2 regions of the Spirillospora sp. NPDC048911 genome follow, and region 2 is predicted to be linked to the other one. Evidence: riboswitches for the same ligand, from Rfam matches in the RefSeq annotation. Region 2 holds a riboswitch; the other holds the start of a gene.
The links. Region 2 has a riboswitch for glycine ahead of gcvP (aminomethyl-transferring glycine dehydrogenase). Riboswitches for the same ligand answer to the same signal wherever they lie in the genome.

Region 1 (7,337 bases), on a different contig from region 2:
GGTGAGGACCTGCACGCCCGCCTTGGCCGAGTCGTCGGCGAGCAGGCGTTCGGCCAGCACGCGCGCGCCGTCGACGGTGCGCTGCTGGCGGGCCTTGAACTCCGCCGAGGCGGCGACCTTGAGGGCCACGGCCTTGGCGGCGATCACGTGCTCCAGCGGGCCGCCCTGCATGCCCGGGAAGACCGCGGAGTTGATCTTCTTGCCGTACTCCTCGCGGGCGAGGATCAGGCCGCCGCGCGGACCGCCGAGGGTCTTGTGCGTGGTGGTCGTGACGACGTCGGCGTGCGGGACGGGCGACGGGTGCAGGCCCGCGGCCACCAGGCCCGCGAAGTGCGCCATGTCGACCATCAGCAGGGCGCCGACGGAGTCGGCGATCTCGCGGAAGGCGGCGAAGTCCAACTGACGGGGGTAGGCCGACCAGCCCGCGACGATCATCTTGGGTCGGTGCTCGGCGGCCAGGGACGCGACCTCGTCCATGTCGACCAGGCCGTCCTCGGCGCGCACGTGGTAGGGCACCACGTTCAGGGTCTTGCCCGAGTAGTTGAGCCTCATGCCGTGGGTCAGGTGCCCGCCGTGCGCCAGGTCGAGGCCGAGGATCGTGTCGCCGTGCTGGAGCAGCGCGAAGTAGACCGCGGTGTTGGCCTGCGCCCCGCTGTGCGGCTGGACGTTGGCGTGCTCGGCGCCGAACAGCTCCTTGGCCCGGTCGATGGCCAGCTGCTCGGTGACGTCGACGTACTCGCAGCCGCCGTAGTAGCGCCTGCCCGGGTAGCCCTCGGCGTACTTGTTGGTGAGGACCGACCCCTGGGCCTCCAGGACCGAGACCGGCGCGAAGTTCTCCGAGGCGATCATCTCGAGGGTCGACTGCTGCCGGTGGAGCTCCTGGGCGACCGCCTCGGCGACCTCGGGGTCGACCGCCGCGAGCGAGTCGTTCAGGGTCGTCATGCTCAGCTCTCCTCGATCAGCTTGGCGTACGCCTCGGCGTCGAGGAGGTCGCCCGGCTCGTCGCTGACCCGGACCTTGAAGATCCAGCCCTCGCCGTACGGGTCATCGTTGATGACCTTGGGCTCCTCGATCACGGCGGCGTTGATCGCCGTGATCTCGCCGTTGACGGGGGAGTACAGGTCGCTGACCGACTTGGTCGACTCGACCTCGCCGCAGGTCTCGCCCGCCTCGACGGTGTCGCCCTCGCCGGAGCTCAGCTCCAGGTAGACGATCTCGCCGAGGGCGTCGGCGGCGTGCTGGGTGATGCCGACCGTGACGATGCCGTCCTCGCTCTCAAGGCCGGACACCCACTCGTGCTCTTCGCTGTAACGGAGCTGCTCCGGAACGCTCACGATAGTTCTCTCTCCCAGGTTCAGGTTTTTACCGGTGTCAGGAACGCTTGTAGAACGGCAGGGCCACCACGTCGACGGGCTCCCGCCGCCCGCGGACGTCCACCGCGAGCTCGGTCTCCGTGACGCCGCTGTCGACGTACGCCATGGCGATCGGCTTGCCCAGTGTGGGCGACGGAGCGCCGCTCGTCACGATTCCGCACGGCGTGCCGTCCGACGCGACGACCTCGTAGCCCTTCCTGGGGGCGCGCCGGCCGCGCGCGACCAAGCCTACGAGCCTGCGGCCCGGAGGGGTCTGGGCCTGCGCCGCCAGGGCCGCCTTGCCGACGAAGTCGCCCGGCTTGTCCAGCTTCACGACGCGGTCGAGGCCCGCCTCGTACGGGGAGGTCTCGGCGGTCAGCTCGTTGCCGTACAGCGGCATGCCGGCTTCGAGACGAAGCGTGTCACGGGACGAGAGCCCGCAGGGGACGACCCCCTCGACCTCGGCCAGCGCCCGCCAGAGCGCCACGGCGTCGCCGGAGTCGACGAACAGCTCGAAGCCGTCCTCGCCGGTGTAGCCCGTCCGGGCGAGCAGCGCGTCGGCCCCCGCCACCTTGGCCGCGAAGATCGCGTAGTACTTCAGCTCGGGCAGCGGCGCGTCGGTGAACGCGGCGAGGATCTCCTGCGCCCGGGGCCCCTGCAAGGCGATCAGGGCGTAGGCGTCGGAACGGTCGTCCACCCGCGCCTCGAAGCCCTGCGCCCGCTCGACCAGGGCGTTCCGGACCACCGCGACGTTGGCGGCGTTGGCCACGACCATCCACGTCTCGTCGGCCAGCCGGTAGACGATCAGGTCGTCGAGCACGCCGCCGTCATGCGCGCAGATCATGGTGTAGCGGGCCTTGCCCACCGCCATCGGCGACAGGTTGCCGACGAGCGCGTGGTCGAGGGCGACGCCGGCCTGGGGCCCGCTGAGGAAGATCTCGCCCATGTGGGAGAGGTCGAAGAGCCCGGCGCCGGTGCGCACCGCGGCGTGCTCGGCCGTCTCGCTCGCGTACCGCAGCGGCATCAGGTAACCGGCGAAGTCGACGAGATTCGCTCCGAGGTCCGCGTGGACGTCGTAGAGCGGCGTCTTCTTGGGTGACATGGGTCGGCTCCTTGTTCGCGGGCGCGCGTGATTCCCATCGTTTCACCCGCGCACCGGGCTCGTCGGTGCCTCCCCCTCTGTCATCGGAGCCTGAGAGCTTCACCCCGCGGGAGACGCGGCGGGGCTTGCACCTTCGGCGGGGGACGCGTGGTCCCCGCTTTCCAGAGGTCGCCTCGTCCGCGCGGTCCGTGGGCCTGAGAGGTTCCGGGGAGGATTTGCTCCTTCGGCGTCCCTGGCCGGCTGCCAGGGCACTCTCCCGCACGGGATCATCGGCTGCGCCCCAGGCTAGCAGCGCTCTCGCCCCCTGGACCACCTGTCAGAGGGTGGTCAGGCGAGGGTCATACGGGGGTCACGTACGCGCCGGAGATGCCGCCGTCCACCAGGAACTCGGCGGCGGTGACGAACGAGGCGTCGTCGGACGCCAGGAACGCCACGGCGGCGGCGATCTCGGTGGCCTCGGCGAAGCGGCCGGCGGGGATGTGGACCAGGCGGCGCGCGGCGCGTTCGGGGTCCTTGGCGAAGAGCTCCTGGAGGAGCGGGGTGTTGACCGGGCCCGGGCAGAGGGCGTTCACTCGGATGCCCTCGCGGGCGAACTGGACGCCCAGCTCGCGCGACATGGCCAGCACGCCGCCCTTGGAGGCGGTGTAGGAGATCTGCGAGGTGGCCGCGCCCATGACCGCCACGAACGAGGCGGTGTTGATGATCGAGCCCTTGCCCTGCTCGCGCATGTAGGGGATCACGTGCTTGCAGCACAGGTAGACGCTCGTGAGGTTGACGTCCTGGACGCGCTTCCAGGCGTCCAGGCCGGTCGCCAGGATCGAGTCGTCGTCGGGCGGCGAGATGCCGGCGTTGTTGAACGCGACGTCGATGCGCCCGTAGGCGTCGTGGGCCGCCCGGTAGAGGGCCTCGACCTCCGGCTCGGAGGTGACGTCCACCTTGACGAACAGGCCGTCGATCTCGGTCGCGGCGGCCTTGCCCGCGGCCTCGTCGAGGTCGGCGACGACCACCCGGGCGCCCTCCGCGGCGAAGCGCCGGGCGGTCGCCAAGCCGATCCCGCTGGCCCCGCCGGTCACGACGGCGACCCGGTCCTGCAAGCGCTGCATCTCTCTCCTCAGCCGGTGGTGTCTACTCGGTGGCGATGAAGACGTTCTTCGTCTCGGTGAAGGCGTCCAGGGCGTCCGGGCCCAGCTCGCGGCCGAGGCCGGACTGCTTGAACCCGCCGAACGGGGTCCAGTAGCGGACGGACGAGTGGGAGTTGACCGAGAGGTTCCCGGCCTCGACACCGCGGGCCATGCGGATGCCGCGGCCGAGATCGCGGGTCCAGATCGAGCCCGCGAGGCCGTACGGGGTGTCGTTGGCGATCCGGACGGCGTCGTCCTCGTCGTCGAACGGGACGACGGTCACGACAGGGCCGAAGACCTCCTCGCGCCAGGCGGGCAGGGTGTCGTAGGACGGGGTGGCGAGGACGGTCGGCGGGAACCAGAAGCCGGGGCCGTCCGGCGCGGAACCCCGGAAGGCCACGGCGTCCTCGGGGACGTACGAGGCGACCTTGGCGCGGTGGGCGGCGCTGATGAGCGGGCCGACCTCGGTCTCCGGGGCGCCCGGATCGCCGACGACGACGTTCTGGACAGCGGGTTCGAGAAGCTCCATGAAATGGTCGTAAGCGGATCGTTCGACCAGGATCCGGGACCGCGCGCAGCAGTCCTGGCCCGCGTTGTCGAAGACGGCGTACGGCGCGGTGGCCGCGGCCTTCTCCAGGTCGGCGTCGGCGAAGACGATGTTGGCGTTCTTGCCGCCCAGCTCCAGCGTCACCCGCTTCACCTGCGGACCGGCCGCCGCCATGATCTGCTTGCCGACGCGCGTGGAGCCGGTGAAGACGATCTTCCGGACGTCCGGGTGCTCGACCAGCCGGGCCCCGGCGACCGGCCCGGCGCCGGGCAGGATCTGCAGGACGCCCTCGGGCAGGCCCGCCGCCAGGGCCAGCTCGCCGATCCGCCGGGCGGTCAGCGGGGTCAGCTCGGCGGGCTTGACGATCACGGAGTTGCCCGCCGCGAGGGCGGGGGCCATGCCCCAGGCGAGGATCGGCATCGGGAAGTTCCACGGCACGATGACGCCGACGACGCCGAGCGGCTCGGCGAACGTCACGTCCAGGCCGCCCGCCACGGGGATCTGGCGTCCGAACTGCCGTTCCGGCGCCGCCGCGTAGTACGTGAGGACGTCGCGGACGTTCCCGGCCTCCCAGCGGGCCTGGCCGATCGGGTGGCCCGCGTTGGCGACCTCCAGCGCGGCGAGCTCCTCGACATGCGCGTCCACGGTGGCGGCGAACGCGCGCAGGAGCCGGGCCCGGTCGCCCGGAGCCACGGACCGCCACACCTCGAAGGCCCGTTTGGCGCGTTCCACGGCCGCGTCGGTCTCCTCGGCGGAGGCCAGCCGGACGGTCTCGACCACCTTCCCGGTCGCCGGGTTGATCACATCGAAGTCGGTCATGGTTCCTCGGTCATGTCCTTGGGGCACGGGCGCTGTCACAGGCGCTCGAAGCCGCGGCGCAGCTCCCAGTCGGTGATCGCCCGGTCGTAGGCGTCCAGCTCGACCAGGGCGTAGTTGGCGTAGTGGTCGACGACCTCCTTGCCGAACGCCTCCTGGGCCAGGGCGCTGCGGTTCCAGTCCTCGGCCGCGTGGCGCAGCGTCCCGACGACGGTCTCGGCCTCGCTGGAGTAGGCGTTGCCGGTGTACGCCTCTTCCAGCGGCAGCTCGTTCTCGATGCCGTGCAGCCCGGCGGCGATCAGTCCCGCGACCGCGAGGTAGGGGTTGACGTCGCCGCCGGGGACGCGGTTCTCGATGCGGAGGGACGGGCCGTGGCCGACGAGCCGCAGCGCGCAGGTGCGGTTGTCGACCCCCCACTTGATCGCCGTCGGCGCGAACGAGCCCGGCTGGTACCGCTTGTAGGAGTTGATGTTGGGCGCGTACAGCAGGGTGAAGTCGCGCAGGGCCGCCTGCTGGCCGGCGATGAAGTGCTCGCCGATCTTGGACAGCCCGAACGGCCCGTCGCCCGCCATCACCAGCGCCCCGTCCGTCCCCCTGATCGAGATGTGGATGTGGCAGGAGTTGCCCTCACGCTCGTTCGGCTTGGCCATGAACGTGATCGACATGCCCTCCTGGGCGGCGATCTCCTTGGCGCCGGTCTTGTAGAGCACGTGGTTGTCGCACGTCGCCAGGGCGTCGGTGTAGCGGAACGCGATCTCGTGCTGCCCGAGGTTGCACTCGCCCTTGGCCGACTCCACGTACATTCCGGCGCCCGCCATGCCGTTGCGGATCCGGCGCAGCAGCGGCTCGACCCGCGCTCCGCCGAGGAGGGAGTAGTCGACGTTGTACTGGTTGGCCGGGGTGAGGTCCTTGTACGACTTGTTCCAGGCCTGCTCGTAGGTGTCCTGGTAGACGATGAACTCCAGCTCGGTGCCCACGTACGCGCCCCATCCCCGTTCGGCCAGGCGGTCGAGCTGGCGCCGCAGGATCTGCCGGGGCGAGGCGAGCACCGGGGCGCCGTCCTCCCACACGAGGTCGGCGAAGACCAGCGCCGCGCCCTCCTGCCAGGGGACGCGGCGCAGCGTGCTCATGTCGGGCTTCATGACGAAGTCGCCATAGCCCCGGTCCCAGGACGACATGTCGTAGCCGTCGACGGTGTTCATGTCGACGTCCACGGCCATCAGGTAGTTGCACCCCTCCGAACCGTGCCCGGCGACCTCCTCCAGGAAGTAGCGCGCCGACAGCCGCTTGCCCTGGAGCCGGCCCTGCATGTCGGTGATCGCGATGATGACGGTGTCGATCTGGCCCGCCTCGGCCTCGACCCACAGTTGTTCCAGGTTGAGCGAGGGTGGCGCGGGGTTTGAGGGCACAGGACCGCCTTCCGGTGAGCTGACTTAGCCGACGGACTTCAGGTCTTCCTCGATCGCGGCGAGCTCCGCGGCGCTGCCCTGCACCTTCGGGCCCGTGAACCAGCGGCGCGCCGACACCAGCCACCACAGGGCCGCGCCGCCCAGCACGACCAGTACCGCGATCGGCGAGTAGTTGAAGGAGTCCTTGGTGATCGGGTTCGCGGGCGGCAGCATGAACAGCACCGAGATGAACAGCACCCAGACCACCGCGACGATCCCGATCGGCTTGCCCCACCTGCCCAGGTGCCAGGGTCCGCGCTGGAACCGGTCGCCCTGCCGCAGCCGCAGGAACGTCGGGATGACGTACGCGATGTACAGGCCGATCACCGCGACGGACGTGACGGCCAGGTAGGCCGTCTTGTTCCAGATCGCCGGCAGCGCCAGCACCCACGCGCCGCCCGCCGCCAGCCAGATCGCGTTGGTGGGGGTACGGGTGCGCTTGTTGATGGCGTGCCAGAGCCGCGAGAACGGCAGCGCGCCGTCCCGCGAGAACGCGTAGATCATCCGGGAGTTGGCGGTGACCGAGGCCATGCCGCAGAAGAACTGCGCCACGAACGAGATGAGGATGAGCAGCTTGCCGGTGGTCTCACCGGCCGCCGCGACGAAGATCTCCGCGGGGCCGCCGGTCAGCGACTTGTCGTAGTCCTGGATGGCGAACGTCACGCCGAGCAGCAGGATCCAGCCGGCGATCACCGACACCAGCACCGAGTTGACGATGCCCTTGGGGCCGCTGCGCGCGGCGTCCCGGGTCTCCTCGGTCATGTGGGCGGACGCGTCGTAGCCGGTCATCGTGTATTGGGCGAGCAGGAGCCCGATCAGCGCCGCGTACCAGCCGTACTGCCAGCCGGTGCCGTTGACGAACTCGGTGAACACGAACCCCGCCGACTGGTGCTTCGCGGGCTTGATCACCAGCACCCCGACGACGACCGCGACGCCGATCACGTGCCACCA
Region 2 (7,337 bases):
ACCAGTACTTGTCCTCGCGCAGCGCCGGGACGGGGTAGGCCGCCTCCTCGCGGGTGTAGGAGTGCTTCCAGTCCTCGGTGACGAGGCTCGCCGCGGTGTGCGGGGCGTTCTTCAGCGGGTTGTCGTCGCGGTCGTAGGTGCCGTCCGCGACCCGCTCGATCTCCCGGCGGATCTCGATCATGGCGTCGACGAACCGGTCGAGCTCGGCGAGGTCCTCGCTCTCGGTCGGCTCGATCATCAGCGTGCCCGCCACCGGGAACGACAGGGTCGGCGCGTGGAAGCCGTAGTCGATCAGCCGCTTGGCGACGTCCTCGGCGGTGACGCCGGTCTCCTTGGTGATCTTGCGGAGGTCGGCGATGCACTCGTGCGCGACCAGCCCGTTGCGCCCGGTGTAGAGCACCGGGTAGTGCGGGGCGAGTCGCGCGGCCAGGTAGTTGGCGCCGATGATGGCGTTCTCGGTGGCCTCGCGCAGGCCGTCCGGGCCCATCATCGCGATGTACGCCCAGGAGATCGGCAGGATGCCGGCCGATCCCCATGGCGCGGCCGAGATCGGCCCGACGCCGGTCTCCTGCGGACCGGCCTCCGCGCGCAGCGGGTGGTTGGGCAGGAACGGCACGAGGTGCTCGCGCACGCCGACCGGGCCGACGCCGGGGCCGCCGCCGCCGTGCGGGATGCAGAACGTCTTGTGCAGGTTGAGGTGGGAGACGTCCGAGCCGAACTCGCCCGGCCGGGCCAGGCCCACCAGCGCGTTGAGGTTGGCGCCGTCGACGTAGACCTGGCCGCCCGCGTCGTGCACGGTCTTGCAGGTGTCGGCGATGGTCTCCTCGAACACGCCGTGCGTGGACGGGTAGGTCACCATGATCGCGGCGAGCTGGTCACGGTACTTGTCGATCTTGGCGTGCAGGTCGTCGAGGTCGATGTTGCCCCGGTCGTCGCACTTGACCACGACGACCTTCATGCCGGCCATGACGGCGCTGGCGGCGTTGGTGCCGTGCGCCGAGGACGGGATCAGGCAGATGGTGCGGCCATGGTCGCCGCGGGAGGCGTGGTAGCCGCGGATGGCCAGCAGCCCGGCGAGCTCGCCCTGGGAACCGGCGTTCGGCTGGACCGACACCTTGGCGTACCCGGTGATCTCGGCGAGCCAGGACTCCAGCTCGCCGATCAGCTCCAGATAGCCCTGGACCTGCTCGCCGGGCGCGAACGGGTGGATGTCCGCGAACTCGGGCCAGGTGATCGGCTCCATCTCGGTGGTGGCGTTCAGCTTCATCGTGCAGGAGCCGAGCGGGATCATCGACCGGTCCAGCGCGATGTCGCGGTCCTGCAGCCTGCGCAGGTAGCGCAGCATCGCGGTCTCGGAGCGGTGCGCGTGGAACACGGGGTGGGTCAGGTAGGGGCTCTCCCGCCGCAGCGCCTCGGGGATCGCCTCGGGGATCGATTCCGTGCCCGGCTCGGGCGCCCGCTCCACCCCGAACGCGGCGAGCACCGCGGCCACGTCGGAGGCGTCGGTGGTCTCGTCGCACGCGATCGCGAGGTGGTCGTCGTCGACCAGGCGCAGGTTGCGGCCGTTCTCCAGCGCCTTGGCGAGGATCTCCCGGGCGCGCCCCGGCACCCGCGCGAGCACCGTGTCGAAGAAGGAACCGTGGACGACCTCGACGCCCGCCCCGCGGAGCCCCTCGGCGATCTCGGCGGCGTGCCCGTGCGTCCGCCCGGCGATCGCCGCGAGGCCCTCCGGCCCGTGGTAGACCGCGTACATGCTCGCCATGACGGCGAGCAGCACCTGCGCGGTGCAGATGTTGCTGGTGGCCTTCTCGCGCCGGATGTGCTGCTCGCGGGTCTGCAGCGCCAGCCGGTACGCGGGGGTGCCGTCGGCGTCGACCGAGACGCCGACCAGGCGGCCCGGCAGCTGCCGCTGGATGCCCTCGCCGACGGCCATGTATCCGGCGTGCGGGCCGCCGAAGCCGTACGGCACGCCGAACCGCTGCGACGAGCCGACGACGATGTCGGCGCCGGACTCGCCCGGCGGCCGCAGCAGGGTCAGCGCGAGCAGGTCGGCCGCGACGACCACCTGGGCGCCGCGCTCGTGCGCGGCGGCGGTGACGGGCTCCAGGTCGCGGACCGCGCCGGAGGCGCCGGGGTACTGCAGGAGCACGCCGAAGAAGTCGCCCTCGGGCAGCCCGCCGGCCACGTCGGCGACGACCACCTCGATGCCGAGCGGGACGGCGCGGGTGCGGATGACCTCTTTCGTCTGCGGCAGCGCGTCGGCGTCGACGAGGAAGGCGCCCGGCTCCTTGCGCTTGGACACCCGGTGGGCCAGCGCCATCGCCTCGGCCGCGGCGGTCCCCTCGTCCAGCAGCGAGGCGTTGGCGACCGGCAGCCCCGTCAGGTCGCTCACCACGGTCTGGAAGTTGAGCAGCGCCTCCAGGCGGCCCTGCGAGATCTCCGGCTGGTACGGCGTGTAGGCGGTGTACCAGCCGGGGTTCTCCAGGACGTTGCGCAGGATGACGCCGGGCGTGTGCGTGCCGTGGTAGCCGAGGCCGATCATGGACCGGACGACGGTGTTCCTCGCGGCGAGCTCGCGCAGCCGCGCGAGGGCCCGCGGCTCGCTCAGCGCCGCCGGCAGGTCCAGCGGCCGGCCGGTCCTGATGGCGCCGGGCACCGCGTCGTCCATCAGCGCCTCGGCGCTCGAATAGCCGATGGCCGCCAGCATCCGGGACTGCTCGTCGGGAGACGGCCCGATGTGCCGGTCGGCGAACGTGGACCGTGGGTGCTGCGGCGACGCCACCGGGGCGAAGTACTGGGCGGTCATAGGGGAAGCCTCCTGGGCTGCTGCGGTCGCTCAGGGCCACCATCGGCCCGCGCTGGGCCGATGGCCGGTCTCCCCCTCTGTCATGGGCACCTGAGAGCTTCACCCGCGGAACGGGGTTTCCCCTTCGGTGAGACCCCGCCCCCTCTGCCGAGGAGAAGGACGCCTGCTTTCCAGAGGTGCCTCGCCCAGCGGTCCTTTTGCCTGAGAGGTTCCGGGGAGGGTTGCCCCTTCGGCGCTCCGCGCTGGCGGCGTGGAGTCTCTCCCGCACAGGGTCGACGGCATGTCCAAAGGGAACTCTATCCAACGACGGCCGAAACGATCGACGCGGCCCGCTCCCCCGGCCCATGATCGGCCGTCCGGGGCGGGACAAGTACGATATTCACAGCTCACGGAGCCATCGACCGGCCGGGAGCCAGGGGGCGAGAGGAACAGGTGAGCGCTGTGTGGCCGCGCGGGGCGGGAGCGCATGCCCCGCTCGACGAGGCGGCGCCGTGTCTGGGACGCTGATCACAGTGAGAGTTCCGGACGGTGGTGCGGCGTGACCCAAGGCGTGACGCACGGGACGAGGCAGGGCGCCCCCGAGGCCCCGGGAGAGGCGCCCGAGGGCAGGCCCGGCGCCGCCGTCGTTCCGGTGGACGAGCCCGCCCGGCCCGACCGCATCCGCCGCCCGGGCGACGCCCTGCGCTTCGCCGCCGCGGTGGCCGGGCTCGCCGCGATCCTGCTGCTGGTCTCGATCGCCAAGGGCACCACGCACGGCCTGCAGAGCGACATCGTCGAGGGCACCGCGCACGCCCCGCGGTTCCTGCTGACCATGGCCACGCTGGTCTCCAGCTTCGGCGTGCTGGCCGTGCCGGTGGCGTTCTCGATCGAGCGCCTGTTCCACAAGGACGGGGTGCGGGTCGCCATCGCCCTGCTGGCCGCCGTGATCGCGTTCGGGCTCACCATCGTGCTGGACGACTGGGTGGTCCCCGCGGCTCCCGGCGGCGTCCTCGACTCCCTCATCTGGGGCGGCACCGAGACCGCGCCCGTGCACACCGACATCGCGCCGGTCATCGCGTTCGTCACGGCGGTGGGCATGGCCGGCCGGACCCGCTGGCAGGCCGCCACCTGGACGATGATCGGGCTCGCGGCGCTGACCGGCCTGACCGCCTCGTACGCCTCGGTCGCCGCGCTGGCGGCCACCTACTTCCTCGGCCGGGCCATCGGGCACGGCACGCTGTACGCCGTCGGCACCCCCAACCCGCGTCCGCCCGGCACCACCGTCATGGCCGCCCTGGCCAAACTCGGCTTCACGCCGTTGCGCGCCCGCGCCGTTCCCACCCCCGCCGACGAGCCCCGCGCCTACGACGTGGCGGTCGAGCCGGAGCCCGGACGCCGGCTCCCTCCCGGCGACTGGCAGCTGCGGGTCACCGTCCTCGACCGTGATCAGCAGACGGCCGGCCTGTTCTACCGGGTGTGGCGGCTGGCCCGGCTGCGCGCCGCGGCGCCCCGCCGGGCGCTGCGGTCGCTGCGCCGGTCGCTGGAGCAGGAGTCGCTGATGGCGTACGCGGCCGGCGCCGCGAACGCCCGGACGCCCCGCCTGCTGGGCACGTCCGAGGTGGGCACCGAGGCCGCGCTGCTCGCCTACGAGCACGTCTCGGGCCGCACCCTCGGCACCCTCGCCGACGACGAGATCACCGACGAGCTCCTGGCCGACGTCTGGCACCAGTTCCAGCGGCTCCAGGCCGGGCGCCTCGCCCACCGCCGGCTGGAGGGCGAGGCCATCCTGATCACCGACGGCCGGGCCCAGCTGATCCATCTGCGGGTCGGCGAGATCGCCGCGGGCGACCTCGCGCTGCGCCTGGACCTCGCCCAGCTCCTGACCACGCTCGCCCTGCGCGTCGGGCCGGAACGCGCCGTCGCGACGGCCTCGCCCGTCCTGGGCGACGGGACACTGGCCGGCGTCGTGCCGATGCTCCAGCGGGTCGCCCTCACCCGCGCCACCCGGGCCGCGCTCCGGCAGCACAAGGACCTGCTGACCCGCATCCGCGAGCAGATCCTGCGGCTCAAGCCCGAGGGCGAGGCGCCGCCGATCCGGCTGGAGCGCTTCCGCCCCCGCACGATCCTCAGCATCGTGGCCCTCACGTTCGCGGCCTACATCATCATCCCCCAGCTCAGCAGCGTCGATCTCGACCAGCTGCTGGCGAAGGCCGACTGGTGGTGGGCCGCGGCCGGGCTGGCGGCGGCCGGCGTCACCTACGTGGCGGCCGCCTGGATGCTCATCGGCTTCGTGCCCGAGCGGCTCCCGCTCGGGCGCACGGTGCTGGTCCAGCTGGCCGCGTCGTTCGTCAAGCTCGTGGCGCCCGCCGCCGTCGCGGGCGTGGCGCTCAACACCCGCTATCTCCAGCGCTCGGGGGTGCGTCCCGGGCCCGCGGTGGCCAGCGTGGGCGCCTCCCAGCTGATGGGCATGGCCACGCACATCCTGCTGCTGATCCTCTTCGGCTTCATCACCGGCTCCACGACGAACGCCACCAAGGACCTGGCGCCGTCCCGGATGATCGTCATCGTCCTGCTGGCGCTCGCCGTCCTCGCCGGGATCGCCCTCACGATCCCCAAGGTGCGGCGGTTCGTGACGGCCCGGCTGAAGAGCATGTTCTCCGGCGTCGTCCCGCGGCTGGTGGACGTGCTCCAGTCGCCCAAGAAGATGATCACCGGCATGGGCGGCATCGTCCTGCTGAGCGCCGCCTTCGTGGTCTGCCTCGACAGCTCCATCCGCGCGTTCGGCGGCACGCTGCCCCTCACCACGGTGATCGTGGTCTTCCTGACCGCCAACGCGGTCGGCTCGGCCGCGCCCACCCCGGGCGGCCTCGGCGCCGTCGAGGGGGCGCTGACCCTGGCGCTGACGCTGGCCGGGCTCACCGCCGAGACGGCGGCCTCGGCCGTCCTGCTCTACCGGCTGCTGACCCTGTGGCTCCCGGTGCTGCCGGGCTGGGGGGCGTTCGCCTACCTGCAGCGCAAGGAAGCGATCTAGAAGGAAGCGGGCTAGCCGGTCTTGCGGACCCGCCGCCGGTGGGCGAGCTCGTCATGCGGATGATCGTCGTCATCATCGGCCGCGGCTCTCTCGCCGGGCAGCTCGGCGAGGCTGCCCTCGACCTCCTGCCAGACCCGCCCGAGGGCGATGCCGAAGACGCCCTGCCCGCCCTGCAGCAGATCGACGACCTCGTCGGCCGACGTGCACTCGTAGACGCTCACGCCGTCGCTCATGAGGGTGATCTGGGCCAGGTCGTTGACGCCCCGGTCGCGCAGGTGCGTCACCGCGGTCCGGATCTGCTGCAATGACACGCCCGTGTCGAGGAGCCGCTTGACGACCTTCAGCACGAGGATGTCGCGGAAGCTGTAGAGCCGCTGGCTGCCCGATCCGTGCGCGGCCCGCACGCTCGGCTCGACGAGCCCCGTGCGCGCCCAGTAGTCCAGCTGCCGGTAGGTGATCCCGGCCGCGGAGCACGCGGTGGGACCGCGGTAGCCGACATCCTCGGGCGGCGACGACACCTGCGTGTCGAACAGCAGTCCCTGCTCCCCGGCACGCTGAGAGGCAATGTGCCTGTCGGGGGTCGCCTTGCCCTCGCCGCTGCTCACCGCCACGCGGACCTCCGGCTCCTATCAGCCCGTCGCGCTCCGTCAAGGGGGTTTGACGAATTACACCACGGGTGTTCCACCAGCACGGTAGGTGCCGGTCAGGGTGTGGTCAACGTTCACCGTCGGCGCGTCGCATGCCCGGATGAACCGGCTTCACGTGGGCAAACTGCGCACGCCGCGCCCCATGCACTCCTACCCAGGTGATTACCCAGCGGAAACAGGCCCCTCACCCCCGATGCGCGCGCACCCGGACCGAAGGATGACCTTGCGCCGTCCAAAAACCTTTACCTAACCCGAAGGGCAGCGTCTGCTAGCTCGGTCAGCCGGCGCGCCCGAAGTCTTCCGGGGAGATGGTGTCGAGGAATTCGCGGAACTTCTCGACCTCGTCCTCCTGCTCGTCGGGGATGGCGACCCCGGCCTCTTCGAGGACGTCCTCGCTGGCGAAGATGGTGGCGCCGGTGCGCAGGGCGAGGGCGATCGAGTCGGAGGGGCGGGCGCTCACCTCGACGCCGTTGGAGAACACCAGGTCGGCGAAGAAGATGCCCTCGCGCAGCGCGATGATGTTGACGGTGCGCAGCTGGACGCTCAGCGCGTCGAGGACGTCGCGGAAGAGGTCATGGGTGAGCGGGCGCGCCGGCAGCACGCCCTGCTGGGCGAAGGCGATCGCCGTGGCCTCGACCGCCCCGATCCAGATGGGCAGGTAGCGATCCCCGTCCGTCTCCTTCAACAGGACGATCGGCTGATTGGAGGGCATCTCGACCCGGACGCCGACGACCTCCATCTGCTTCACTGCGGCTCCCTGCTGGTCCTCGCTGTCTCGATCACCAATTGCCCAGATCGATTTCTGACCGAACCTTGTAGCCAACGTACACCCGACCCCCGACACGGGGGCGAGCGGACGGCGCGGCAATAACCT

Region 1: another riboswitch for glycine. It lies ahead of gcvT (glycine cleavage system aminomethyltransferase GcvT); the one in region 2 lies ahead of gcvP (aminomethyl-transferring glycine dehydrogenase).

What each region holds. Positions count from the first base shown of each region.
Region 1 covers NZ_JBICUD010000007.1:533,288-540,624, reverse strand. Annotated here, with positions in the region: gene glyA (serine hydroxymethyltransferase) at 1-942, opposite strand, end outside; gene gcvH (glycine cleavage system protein GcvH) at 945-1,334, opposite strand; gene gcvT (glycine cleavage system aminomethyltransferase GcvT) at 1,372-2,454, opposite strand; glycine riboswitch at 2,627-2,723, opposite strand; gene ACGFNU_RS32095 (3-oxoacyl-ACP reductase) at 2,793-3,557, opposite strand; gene ACGFNU_RS32090 (aldehyde dehydrogenase family protein) at 3,580-4,941, opposite strand; gene ACGFNU_RS32085 (glutamine synthetase family protein) at 4,977-6,314, opposite strand; gene ACGFNU_RS32080 (amino acid permease) at 6,372-7,337, opposite strand, start outside.
Region 2 covers NZ_JBICUD010000004.1:689,052-696,388, forward strand. Annotated here, with positions in the region: gene gcvP (aminomethyl-transferring glycine dehydrogenase) at 1-2,806, opposite strand, end outside; glycine riboswitch at 2,875-2,985, opposite strand; glycine riboswitch at 2,986-3,081, opposite strand; gene ACGFNU_RS21890 (flippase-like domain-containing protein) at 3,345-5,816, shown strand; gene ACGFNU_RS21895 (MerR family transcriptional regulator) at 5,828-6,427, opposite strand; gene ACGFNU_RS21900 (bifunctional nuclease family protein) at 6,741-7,211, opposite strand.